2 regions of the Sphingobacterium zhuxiongii genome follow, and region 2 is predicted to be linked to the other one. Evidence: riboswitches for the same ligand, from Rfam matches in the RefSeq annotation. Region 2 holds a riboswitch; the other holds the start of a gene.
The links. Region 2 has a riboswitch for thiamine pyrophosphate ahead of GFH32_RS16105 (TonB-dependent receptor). Riboswitches for the same ligand answer to the same signal wherever they lie in the genome.
Positions count from the first base shown of each region.

Region 1 (6,271 bases), 1.9 Mb from region 2:
CTCGATTGAAACTATGGAAAGTGTTAAAATTAAGGTTCCGTAAGGCTCCCCTAACTTATGAGCTAACTCGTCGGCTTCCTTAACGACGCCAAATGCCGCGCCTATAATAGTTGCAAGCAATATTCCAAATATGCAGATGGCGGTCATATTGTTCATTTGCTCGTTCACTAAACCGTGACCGAAAAAGGTAAAACCAACAACAACCAACCATATTAATCCTAATCGAATCCAAGTTGAATTCGGGATGAGTTCCTTAAAAGATAATTTCTTTATTGTATTCATGATGCTCTCTTATGCTTTACAAATTTTGAAAACCTTGCAAAAATACGTGCTCCAATTCGGCTCGAAATTATCCTGGGATAATTAAAATTCAATAAAAACTACTTCTCTTTTCGAATTCTACTCAGGCTGACGGGTGTCATACGAAGAAATGAAGCAATGTATTTTAGTGGTATTCGCTGTAACAATGCAGGCGACTCCATCAATAGTTCTTCATAGCGCTCCTTTGCAGATTTAAGTTGGGAAGAAATCCATCGTCTTTCCATCTTCAACAACTCGCCTTCCACAATGACTCGCCCAAGATTGGCGATATGAATATCCTTTTGATAAAGACTTTTCAATGTCTCCATTCCAATAGCATACAGCGTGCTATCTTCCATCAGTTCGATATCTTCATAGGATTTCAAATTCTCTACATAGCTGCGCATCGATAATACGATATCTCCTTCGAGTCCAAACCAAAAAGTAATGTTCTGATCAGGTTGAGGTGAATACGCTCTCACCGAGCCTTTAGTTAAGAAAAACACTTTACGTTCTAATCGATCGGATTCCAATAAGATATAGCCTTTGGGATACGTTACACGATCCATTTGACTTAAAAGCAGTTCCAATGATTCTGGGGGTAGTTCATAGAAATTATTGATAACCTGCTCTATTGTCATTGTTTGCGATTTATTAACCAAATTGGTTTTAAAAGAAATATACTCTAAAATAAGGTATTTGTTTAAAATGGATGTGCTAAAGCTCACTTTCTAAGAAAAATTTCAATTTATTTTTTTGATTATTCAAATACTTTATACATTTGCCTAATTTAAAATTGGTCTAAATAAACAAACATCTACCCTATATGCGCCAAATTGGACTCCTTATAGTTTTTGCCGTTATTTCTCAAGTTGTTGTTGCTCAAACTCTCAACGTATCTGTGCAGAATCAAAATAAACAGCCTATAGCACATGCTAATATTCTAGTCAACAATAAAAATGTAGGGTATGTTAATGTCAATGGGCAAATAACTTTAGACTTAAGTACCTATCAAGCTCCTTATAGAATTCAAGCTTCTTACATTGGTTATAGTACAAGCACGAAGACTATTACAGCGCTCGGTACACAAGACAGTCTCATTTTTGAACTATCCGATAAGAACAAGTTAGATCAGGTGGTTGTGACTGCCGGCAGAAAACCAGAACACTTGTCAACTGTCCCCTCCTCCATTACCATTTTAACTGAAAAGGAAGTTCAGGCGCAAAGTCAAATCAACAACAATTTATCTAATATTCTTGGCGCCACGGTTCCCGGATTGGGAACAGCTACAAATAAAGCCACCAATTCCGGACAAACGTTAAGGGGCCGTGCGGTATTAGTACTTATAGATGGTATCCCACAATCGACACCTTTGATGAACGGTGCGAGAGACATTCGTACAATTGACCCGAACGTCATTGAGCGCGTAGAGGTTATCAAAGGAGCGACCTCCATCTACGGAAATGGTTCTGCAGGAGGTATCATAAACTACATCACAAAAAAGAGTCCTGAAGAATCGAAGTTAATCCAAGGTATAAGTAGTGTTCGTGTCGGCAATAACCCACTTCATAGTGATGAAACTATGGGTTACAAGTTCTCACAATTATTGTACGGACGCAAAAACAAATTTAGTTATACGCTGAGTGGATCGACAGATTATACCGGTCTGCAACGGGATGCTGATGGGCTACCCTTAGGTCAGACAGATGGTTTATCCAATTCTTACCAAAACAACGCCTTTATCAAACTAGGCTACGACATCGATTCAACCTCCTCTATCGTTGCCTCTTACAATTATTATAACAGTAACCAACACGCTAAATACATCAGTCAAACCGGTAAATACGATCTCAATCCTACTATTGGCATCAAAGGTGTAGATCCAGGTAAACCGACGGGAACTCCCTATAATCATAATGCAATGATTAATTATAACAAGTCGGGGATATTTGGAGAAAGTTCATTGCAAGCCACTTTGTACTATAATACCTTTCGCTCCATGAATCGTTACGTCGAAAAAGGAACAGCGTGGTTTGGCCCCGGTCAAACACAGATTAACTCCGAGAAAAAGGGCGTTCGATTGAATCTAAATACGCCATTCCAGATTTTCAAATCAGCAGCCGAATTGACCTATGGATTGGATTTATTAAACGATGTTACTGATCAAGATTTAACAGATGGACGCGTCTATATTCCACATATGAATATGTTTAATCTAGCACCTTATGCGCAATTGAGATTGGATATTGTCGAAAATCTTATTTTGAAAGGCGGGGTTCGGTATGAAAATGCCACAGTGAAGATCGACGATTTTAATACGATAGCATCTGGACCCAATAATGAAGGAAGTATTGCCGTTAAAGGGGCTAAGATACCTTACAAAGGCGCCACCTTCAACGCAGGACTGCGATTTAACAAATACGAGATTTTCAATCCTTTCGTAAGTTTCTCGCAGGGCTTTGCCATCAATGAGCTTGGACGTATTGTACGACGCGCAACTGACAGTGATTTAGATAGTATAAAAACTGATCCGATAATCACCAATAACTACGAAATAGGATTTTCCAGTCACTATAGCATCTTTAACCTCACCGCGGCATACTACTATAGTGATTCCAAACTGGGTGTAGAACTAGTAGATCAAGGAAATGGTATTCTAGTTGCACAACGCTTACCTGAGGTAGTACAAGGTTACGAAATTGCACTAGATGCTCGTTTAAATAAGACGTGGACTGTCGGAGCAACATACGCTTATGTCGAAGGTAAATCTGAGCAGGATAATGGTACAAAGACATACTTAAACGGCTCAAGAATCGCTCCTTCAAAAGCGACAGCCTATCTTTATTACTCACCGAATGATAAGCTAAACCTACAATTGCATTGGCTTTATACGGGCTCGAGAGATCGCTTTGCTGTCAATGACAAAGGCGTTTATAAAAGCTCTGAAGGTTCTGTATCATCTGTGTCGATGTTTAATTTAGCTGGCTCTTATCAATTTAATCAAAAATGGTCAATGGGATTAGGGGTAGAAAATCTATTTAACAAAGATTACTATCCAGTAGTTAGCCAATACCGCGCATTAGATGCAGAATACGTCAAAGGAACAGGCACAACGGCTTCATTAACGCTTAACTATAAATTTTAATGTTTAAAACAGTATCCCTTTGGCTCCATAAATGGATGGGCATACTATCTGGTATTGTCGTTTTTATACTCGGCATCACCGGCTGTATTTATACCTTCCATGATGATCTGAAGTTGATCTGCTATCCGCAAAAATATATTTTAGTATCGCCAGGACAGGCACAAGCGCTAAGTTTAAGCGAGTTGTCTGCAATTGCGAACAAGAGTCTTCCTGATGGAGAGAAAGTATCACGTGTGGACTTATTCCCTGCAAAAAACCGCTCTTGGATATTTCGGGCTCAAGCAACAGATGAGAATGCATTCGGACACTGGAACTACTATACTTATTCCAAGAGAGTATTCGTCAACCCCTATACTGGTGAGGTGTTGGCTATCGAGAACTCAAAAACTGAGTTTTTCCAATTAATGCTTCAATTGCACATGAATCTATTATTGGGAAAGAAAATAGGTCATCCGCTAGTAGCCTACTCGACTGTACTATTTGTTTTCATAATGTTGACCGGCGTTATTCTATGGTGGCCAAAGCGCTGGAAAAGCAATAAAATTAGTCGAAGCTTCTGGCCAAAATGGTCCGTTAATTGGAAAAGATTAAATCACGACCTACATAATATCATAGGCTTCTATTCCTTGATTCTGGGGCTTCTTATCGGAATCACAGGTTTGTTCTTTAGCTTCCCGGCGTTCAAAACTTGGGCAGGCGATCAACTTGATAAGCTTACTTCAGGTAGCACTGCGATTGAAAAAATTGAGCCACTCAACATTCAATGGGGTAATAATCCTTTAGACGATGCGCTTAGCAATTTATTAAAAACATATCCTAATTCTGGGATGATGTCAATACGCCTCAGAAAAGAAGATGCTGCAAGTTTTGATATACAAATCCGACTAGAGGAACAAAAGACAAACAAATTCAAGTGGTATTATTTCGATAAAAAAGCTTTGACATTAGATAAAGTCATCAGTCATGACAAGCAGACAGCGGGTGAAAGGTTAGGGTCTTTAAACTTCGATTTGCACACTGGAAATATTGCAGGTTGGCCTACGAAAATACTAGCCTTTATTATTTCCCTTTTCTGCGCTAGTTTACCTGTTACTGGGTATATTATCTGGATTAATAAATCCAAAAAAAGAGTAAAAAGGAGAATTTAACGACGATAATTGCCGCTGTAAAAATCTTATTTCTCACCCGTGAAGGCCTCCCTCGAAATGTAGCAAGTTGCCATCCATTTTTATATCACTTTTACACTCTCCATTGAAGAAATAATTGCTTATTAAAAAAATATGTCTAATTTAGTCTTGACTTTAGGGGTGTCTACATTGTTGTAGGCTGAGATTTTACCCTTATAACCTGATCCAGATCATACTGGCGTAGGGAAAAGTAAGATGTCAACATGGGTGCCGTATGCATCGATGTAGCCATTCCTAAAGTTTTTACCCAAAAAAACATTTTAGGAATGGAACTAACAATAAACAATCAGTCCAAGTTTTACGAAAATATACCTGCCAATTTAGCTGCTTTGCTATTGGCTGAATTCGGCACTTTACGAAAAGGAATAGCTGTTGCATTAAATCATCAAGTTATTCCAGCTAGCGCATGGCCGAATACTCCCCTATCTGATAAAGATCAAATTCTCATCATTACTGCAACGCAAGGCGGTTAACTTCTAATCCAATCTAAATACGATATGAAAGAACAAACAATTTCAACGCAAGCTTTTCCTAATTCTAAAAAGATTTATCTTTCTGGCGAATTATATCCTATTCGTGTCGCTATGCGCGAGATTTCACTTAGTCCAACAAAACTAAGCAAAGGAGGAATAGAAGAAAACCCTCCGATAACGATATATGATACCTCGGGGCCCTATACGGATGCGCAAAAGAACATTGACATTCGCAAAGGAATCGATCGAATTCGTGAACCTTGGATACTCGATCGTGAAGACGTTGATATCTTGGCAAACATCAGTTCGGATTACGGTCAAACTCGTTTGAATGATGCTAGTTTAGATCAACTGAGGTTTGCCTATAGTCATCGCCCTATGCGTGCGAAAGCGGGGGCCAATGTTTCTCAATTATACTACGCGAAGCGAGGCATTATCACTGCCGAAATGGAATATGTTGCAATTCGTGAAAACCAACGAATTGAGCAGCTCGAAAGTGCTACACCTGGAATGGAGCAACAGCATATTGGTGAAAGCTTTGGCGCTCAAACGCCAAAGAGTAGAATAACTCCTGCCTTCGTTCGTGATGAAATTGCCGCCGGACGAGCCATTATCCCAAACAATATCAATCACCCAGAGAGTGAACCTATGGTGATTGGCAGGAATTTTCTCGTAAAAATCAACGCCAATATCGGGAATAGCGCTGTGAGTTCAAGCATTGAAGAAGAAGTAGAAAAGGCGGTTTGGGCATGTCGATGGGGAGCGGATACGATCATGGATTTATCAACCGGTAAAAATATACATGAAACTCGGGAATGGATCATACGTAATTCTCCTGTTCCGATCGGAACAGTGCCAATCTATCAAGCGCTAGAAAAAGTAAAAGGAATCCCTGAAGATCTAACCTGGGAAATATTTAAAGATACCCTGATTGAACAGGCAGAACAAGGTGTTTCTTATTTCACAATACATGCTGGCGTTTTACTACGCTACATCCATCTGACAGCGAAACGCGTTACTGGTATTGTGTCTCGTGGGGGGTCTATAATGGCAAAGTGGTGTTTATTTCATCATAAAGAAAACTTCTTATATACGCATTTCGAGGAAATCTGTGAGATTATGAAGCAATACGATGTAGCTTTTTCACTAGGTGATGGCTTGCGTCC
Region 1 is NZ_CP045652.1:1,370,600-1,376,870, reverse strand. It holds gene GFH32_RS06015 (calcium:cation antiporter) at 1-282, opposite strand, end outside; gene GFH32_RS06010 (Crp/Fnr family transcriptional regulator) at 381-941, opposite strand; gene GFH32_RS06005 (TonB-dependent receptor) at 1,127-3,445, shown strand; gene GFH32_RS06000 (PepSY-associated TM helix domain-containing protein) at 3,445-4,593, shown strand; TPP riboswitch at 4,739-4,836, shown strand; gene thiS (sulfur carrier protein ThiS) at 4,899-5,105, shown strand; gene thiC (phosphomethylpyrimidine synthase ThiC) at 5,130-6,271, shown strand, end outside.
Region 1: another riboswitch for thiamine pyrophosphate. It lies ahead of thiS (sulfur carrier protein ThiS); the one in region 2 lies ahead of GFH32_RS16105 (TonB-dependent receptor).

Region 2 (6,271 bases):
GAGAAAGGATACTACGGTACTTTAATTCTATCGAAGCATAAGATTGTTGGGAAGAGGAGATATGATCTTCCAATGCCTGTTGCAAGTGAAAACCGTTCTTTAGCCATTATTGATGTTGAACTTCCGAACGGTAAACGTGTTTCTTTAGCGAATACACACCTTGATTTGCATGAAGAGAATAGAGTTGCTCAAGCGCATTTTATCAATGAGTTAGCGGAGCTTTATAGTAGCCCATTAATTCTCGTTGGAGATCTAAATGCAAAGCCTAATTCAGAATCTATTAAAGTATTAGAGCAGTTTTTCAAAAGGAATGTAAGTTCGAACGGGCCGACATTCCCTAATATAAATCCGCACAGCGAGATTGACTACATTATGCTTTTGGATAATGTGGATTTCGAATGGAAAAGCTATAAGCGAGGTAAAGAAAACGAAGCTTCGGATCATCTACCATTGTTCGCAGAAATAGAGTTCAAATAGGCATAAAAACAATGAGAAGCTATCTCAGCTTCTCATTGTTTTTATGTCGTTCTCCATCTCTATTTGTTTTCTTGTCGAGATTCTTATTTAAAGCATCTGTGAGGTTAATTCCAGTTTGATTTGCAAGACAAATCAAAACAAATAAAACGTCTGCCATCTCATCGGCTAAATTTACTTCCTTATCAGACGATTTGAACGATTGTTCACCATATTGTCTCGCCATTATTCTAGCCACTTCTCCGACCTCCTCCATCAGCATGGCGGTATTGGTTAATTCATGGAAGTAACGAACTCCAGTTGTTTTAATCCAATTATCAACGGTTGTTTGTGCTTCTGCTATTGTCATATCGAGGTTATTAATAGTTGTCTTTGTCTTTTGTATTCATCATAATTGTCACTGGACCATCGTTGCGTAAATCGATTTTCATGTCAGCGCCAAATATCCCTAGTTGAACTTCTTTCCGTAGCAAATCGCGTAGATACTGAGCCATGGCCTCATACATTGGTTTTGCCTTTTCCGGTTTTCCCGCTCGAATAAAAGAAGGACGATTACCTTTTTTTGTTTGCGCAAATAAGGTGAATTGTGAAATCAGAAGGATGTTTCCGTCAATATCTTGAACGGATTTGTTCATCAATCCCTGTTCATCGGAAAAGATACGCAGATTAGCTATTTTCTGAGCCAACCATTCCATATCGCTTGTGGAGTCTTCATCTTCGACACCTATAAGTACAAGCAAGCCATGCTCAATTTTGCCCGTGATTTGATCATCTACCGTGCAACTAGCATGGCTTACTCGTTGTATTACTGCTCGCATTCGCTAAAAATATAAAGTTTAAAGCGAATTCCCAATCCTTAAAAACGAATATTCAAGCCTAACATAAAATTAGTTTCCGCTTGTGGATAGTAGAAATTATAATAATCTCGGGTTCCTTTACTTTCGAATTTTTGTCCCCAAGTATATCCCGTTGTCTCATACTTACTGTTGAATATATTATTTACAGCTAGGTTTAAGTCTATTCTTTCAATTCCAAATGCAGAGAAGGTATAAATACCCCGGAAGTTGTTCACAAATGAAGGGTCAATACTTCTTTCCTTGGCAGTGCTGTTGTCTAGATAAATTCTAGAAACATATTTACTTAATAAACTAAAGGAAAGTTCTTCTGTTGGTTTGTAGGTGAATATATTTGACAGGACGGTTGAAGGTGATTTCGCTATTGTCGTCGACTTATAAAAGATTTCCTCTTCACCAACATAGTTCCAATCATTTTCATTGTCATAGACTAAGATTTTCTCTTTAAAATTCTTAATCTTATTTTGGCTCAATGCTGCGGTAATTCCCCATACGAATTGAGGACTGATATTCCAGGAGGCATCTAATTCAAAGCCAATTCGGTAGCTATCGTCAACATTCTGACGCAAGGCGGCACCAACGTCGTTCAGCGCACCGGTTGGGATTAATTGATTTTTATAGAACATCGCATAAGCGTTCGCACCAATATTAAATTGTTGATTCCTGAAGCGATAGCCCGCTTCAATATCCTGCATTTTCTCAGGCTTTGGAAATTCATTTAAAGGATTCTCTACATAGTCGGAGCGCTTAGGTTCTTTGCTAGCATAGGCGTAAGAAGCATACAAATTGCTGTTCGAATTTAAAAAGAACGTAGCACCAACTTTGGGGTTAAAGAAGTTGAGATTGTCTTTAAAGTATAGGTTTTTGACTTTGTCATCATCTCCTTCACCAAGATAATAAAGGTTTCTATATTGTAAGTCAATGTTGAATAACCATTTTTCCAACTTGTAATCTGCCTTTGCGAAAAAGTTGAAGTCATTTTTATCAGCTTCATTATAATAATAACGATCACCAAGATTGCTGTCGGACGCATACTTTGCCCAAATTACCTCGCCATAATGCTTACCGCGATATTGATTATATGCGCCCCCAAAAATAAAGTTAAGCGCACTACTTGGTTTATAATTTGCCGAGTAAGTTAACCCGTAAAAATGATTATCTAACCATCTGCGACGAACTAGATCCGAATTTTTAATTGTATTTGAGCCGATCGTTACATCCGCCATGCCGTAATGAGCTAATTTATCATCTGGACGAAACTCCTCATAATATCCTGCTCCGCGTGTGTAATGTAGCGCTCCATTTAAATTTAGCTTATCATTCGCAGCATAGGTATACTGTAAATGACTATGGGTTTGCGTATAGTTATCCGTTTGATTATCGTAAGTATAGTAATTGTATTTTCTTCCCTCATCTTTTAGTCGGCTGATCTCTTCCGGGCTGTATAGTCCCATGTTTGCAGCGTAATCTTCCAGTCGGCTATAGTCGCCAGTAATTAAAGGTTCAGGTGTTCCATACCATGATTGATAGGTCTTTTCTTTTCCAGAGAAAACAGTAGCTTTTAAGATGTGCTTGTCTGTATAGAGTCCTCCATCAACATAGAAGGATTTTAAGTTCGAACTAGCGCGTTCGATGTAACCATCAGAAACGACACGGGATAAGCGTGCATTAAATGCATATTTATTATTAATTAATCCAGTACCTACTTTTAAGGTGTTTTTCCAAGAATTGTATGATCCGAATGCGTTGTTTAGTTCAGCATAGGGCTCCGGTTCCATGGCATCTGTTTGGATATTCAGGGAAGCACCAAATGCACCGGCTCCATTTGTCGATGTACCAATACCACGTTGTACTTGGATGCTTTGAATAGAAGATGCGAAATCCGGTAGATTCACGAAAAAGCTACCCATGCTTTCTGCGTCATTTAAGGGAATACCATTTAAGGTAATATTGATGCGCTCATTATCCGAGCCTCGGATAGTCATGCTGGTGTAACCGATTCCAGCGCCAGCGTCTGAACTTACAACGACGCCAGGTGTCTGGTTAATCAAGAAAGGAATGTCTTGACCAAGGTTATTCTTGCGAATATCCTCTTTACTAATGTTTTTAAAAGTTGTTGCTGCGTTTTCTTTGGCACGAGTGGCAGTCACAAAAACTTCTTCCGCAACATAGGAGAACTCATTTAGATGAACGATAATTTGGGATTGTTCGCTAGCACTGACCTCCTTAACATAATTTTGATAACCTATATATGTTACCTGTAATAAATTTTTTTTTGTCGTTAAATTTCTAAAAACGAGTGTTCCATTTGGGTCCGTTGTGCCGCTTTGTTCGCCTAATTTAACGGTAGCTCCAGCTAACGGGATTTGATCTTTGTCGATGACTCTTACAGTCAATGCATGTTGAGCAAAGCTCCACATAATCAGATGGCAAAAGGCGATTGTTGCCCATACCTTTTTTAACATGTTAATTTGTGTGTAAATGAGTTAAACCTCACTATTGCAAGGGGTTACAATAGCATTTATTTAACCTCCCTTTTCCCTACGCTGGCATTATCCAGATCAGGTACGCAACGATTCATGGAACCGTATGCTGGGTATATTCTCAGCCTTTATTTGTGTTGTCGAACAACAAGGCACCCCTAATTGATAATACAAAACTAACCTTTTATTAGCTTTAAACAAAATATAAGCGATACTGTAACAAATTTGTAATTATTATTTTATTAGTTAACATATATTGATTTTTTTGTAAATTGGCTCTAATACAACCCTCAGGGGTGAATTACGCTAACTTAAAAAACGGTTTTTAAAAATTTATGAAGTATTATGCTGCTGATATTGTATTTCCAGTAACTGGCCCTGCAATAAAAAAAGGAATCGTAGCAATGGACGACCATGGAGTAATTAAGGGGATTTACAACCAAGGTGAAGTCGACGATTCAAAAGTAGAATTCTTAAAAGGAGCCCTCATTCCTGGCTTCGTAAATGCACACTGTCATCTTGAACTTTCTCATATGGAAGGACTTGTTCCTCAACATACAGGCTTGCCTCAATTCCTGATGAAAGTGATGAATGAGCGCGGAGCGAAAGAGAAATCGGTTGACAAGGCGATGGAAGCGGCAGATAAAGCCATGTATGAAAACGGTATTCAGGCTGTTGGTGATCATGCAAATTCGGCGGTCTCTGCGAAAGTCAAAGAAAACAGCCCAATTCAGTATCATACCTTTGTGGAAGTGATGGCATTGGCTGATGCTGATGTAGAATCACGTATCGATCAAGCCAAAGAAATAGAATTCCATTTTGACTACAAACGATCTTCAATTACACCTCACGCACCTTACTCTTGCTCAAAAACTCTTTTTAAAACCTTTAAGAAGGTCGTTGGCGAGGATAATATCATTAGTATCCATAACCAGGAGAGCGATGAGGAGAACAAATTGTTCCGATACAATAAGGGTGAATTTCTAGATTTCTATAAGCAAATGAAGCTGTCTGTTGATGGTTTCCGTGCTCAAGCTAGAAACTCATTGCAATCCTTTTTACCGTATATACCAACGAAAAACAAACTAATCTTAGTTCATAATACCTATACGTCAATCAAAGATCTTGACTTTGTAGATCGTATGGGCCGTAAAGTATATTTCTGCTTGTGCCCAAAAGCGAATCTTTATATTGAGAACAAGCTACCAAAGGTGGAAAACTTCCTTTTGGGAGGTCATGAAATTATTATCGGTACAGATAGCTTAGCTTCCAACACTTCTTTAGATATCTTGGATGAGTTGAAAGTTATTCATGCTGAATATCCACATCTTGATTTCAATGAAACGATCAAATGGGCGACTATCAATGGTGCCAAAGCCCTAAATATCGATCATGAATTAGGGTCGCTAGAAGAAGGTAAAAAACCAGGCTTAGTACTACTTGAGGGGATGGAAAGCTTTAAATTGGATCCTAAAATTAAAGTTAAGCGAATCCGATAGATTTTTCTATTTCTTCTTATACCTTTGTAACCATGAAGCATTTGAACATCTTGGTTAAGGGTAAAGTACAAGGAGTGTACTTTCGTGCCTCTACAAAAGCAGTTGCCGATCAGTTAGGGGTTAAAGGTTTTGTCTTTAACCAAGCAGACGGGGCAGTTTATATAGAGGCCGAAGGAGATGCCTTAGCTTTAGATTTTCTTTTGGATTTCTGTAAAGAAGGCCCTTACGATGCAGAAGTAGAAGAAGTACAGGTTACAGAGTCTACAGAACTTAAAGGCTTTTCGAATTTCGAAGCCATCAAAAAAGTGAAATAAGGTGTCGGTAGTAAAGAGATTTATAAGCGATACTGCGATATATGGATTAACAACCATATTATCCCGTATGCTTGGTTTTATCATGACCCCCTTTCTGACGAAGAAATTCGCTACAGCAGTATATGGGGTATTCACCAATCTTTACGCATATGCTTCCCTTGTCAATGCCATCCTTGCGTTTGGTATGGAGACCACCTATTTCCGCTATCTCCAAAAAGTGGAAGGGGACAAGCAAAAAGTGTTTGACACCAGTTTCTTTATAACAATTATTAGCAGTGCCTTATTTGTATTGACAGTATTGACCTTTGCGAATCCCATTGGGTATTGGTTAAGTGAGGGAGAGAATGTTGCTGATTATGCCATGTACGTTAAGTATTTTGCTGTAATTCTTGCTGCAGATGCACTGGCAGTTGTACCATTCGCTAAGCTTAGAGCAGAAGGTAGACCGATTAAGTATGGCTTAATTAAAGTTGGCAATATCTTAATTTATGTGTTTTTCGTGCTGTTTTTCCTTTATTTATTGCCTTATCTGGTTGAGGAATATCCGAGTTGGAAAGCTCTTACGTCCGGTTGGTTTAGAGAAGGTTGGTTAGGGAATGTGTTTATCGCAAATCTGATCGCTTCTGTCGTGACACTGATTATGCTGA
Region 2 is NZ_CP045652.1:3,802,880-3,809,150, reverse strand. It holds gene GFH32_RS16120 (endonuclease/exonuclease/phosphatase family protein) at 1-477, shown strand, start outside; gene GFH32_RS16115 (nucleotide pyrophosphohydrolase) at 497-823, opposite strand; gene dtd (D-aminoacyl-tRNA deacylase) at 834-1,292, opposite strand; gene GFH32_RS16105 (TonB-dependent receptor) at 1,331-3,793, opposite strand; TPP riboswitch at 3,850-3,981, opposite strand; gene GFH32_RS16100 (amidohydrolase family protein) at 4,147-5,310, shown strand; gene GFH32_RS16095 (acylphosphatase) at 5,343-5,624, shown strand; gene GFH32_RS16090 (oligosaccharide flippase family protein) at 5,626-6,271, shown strand, end outside.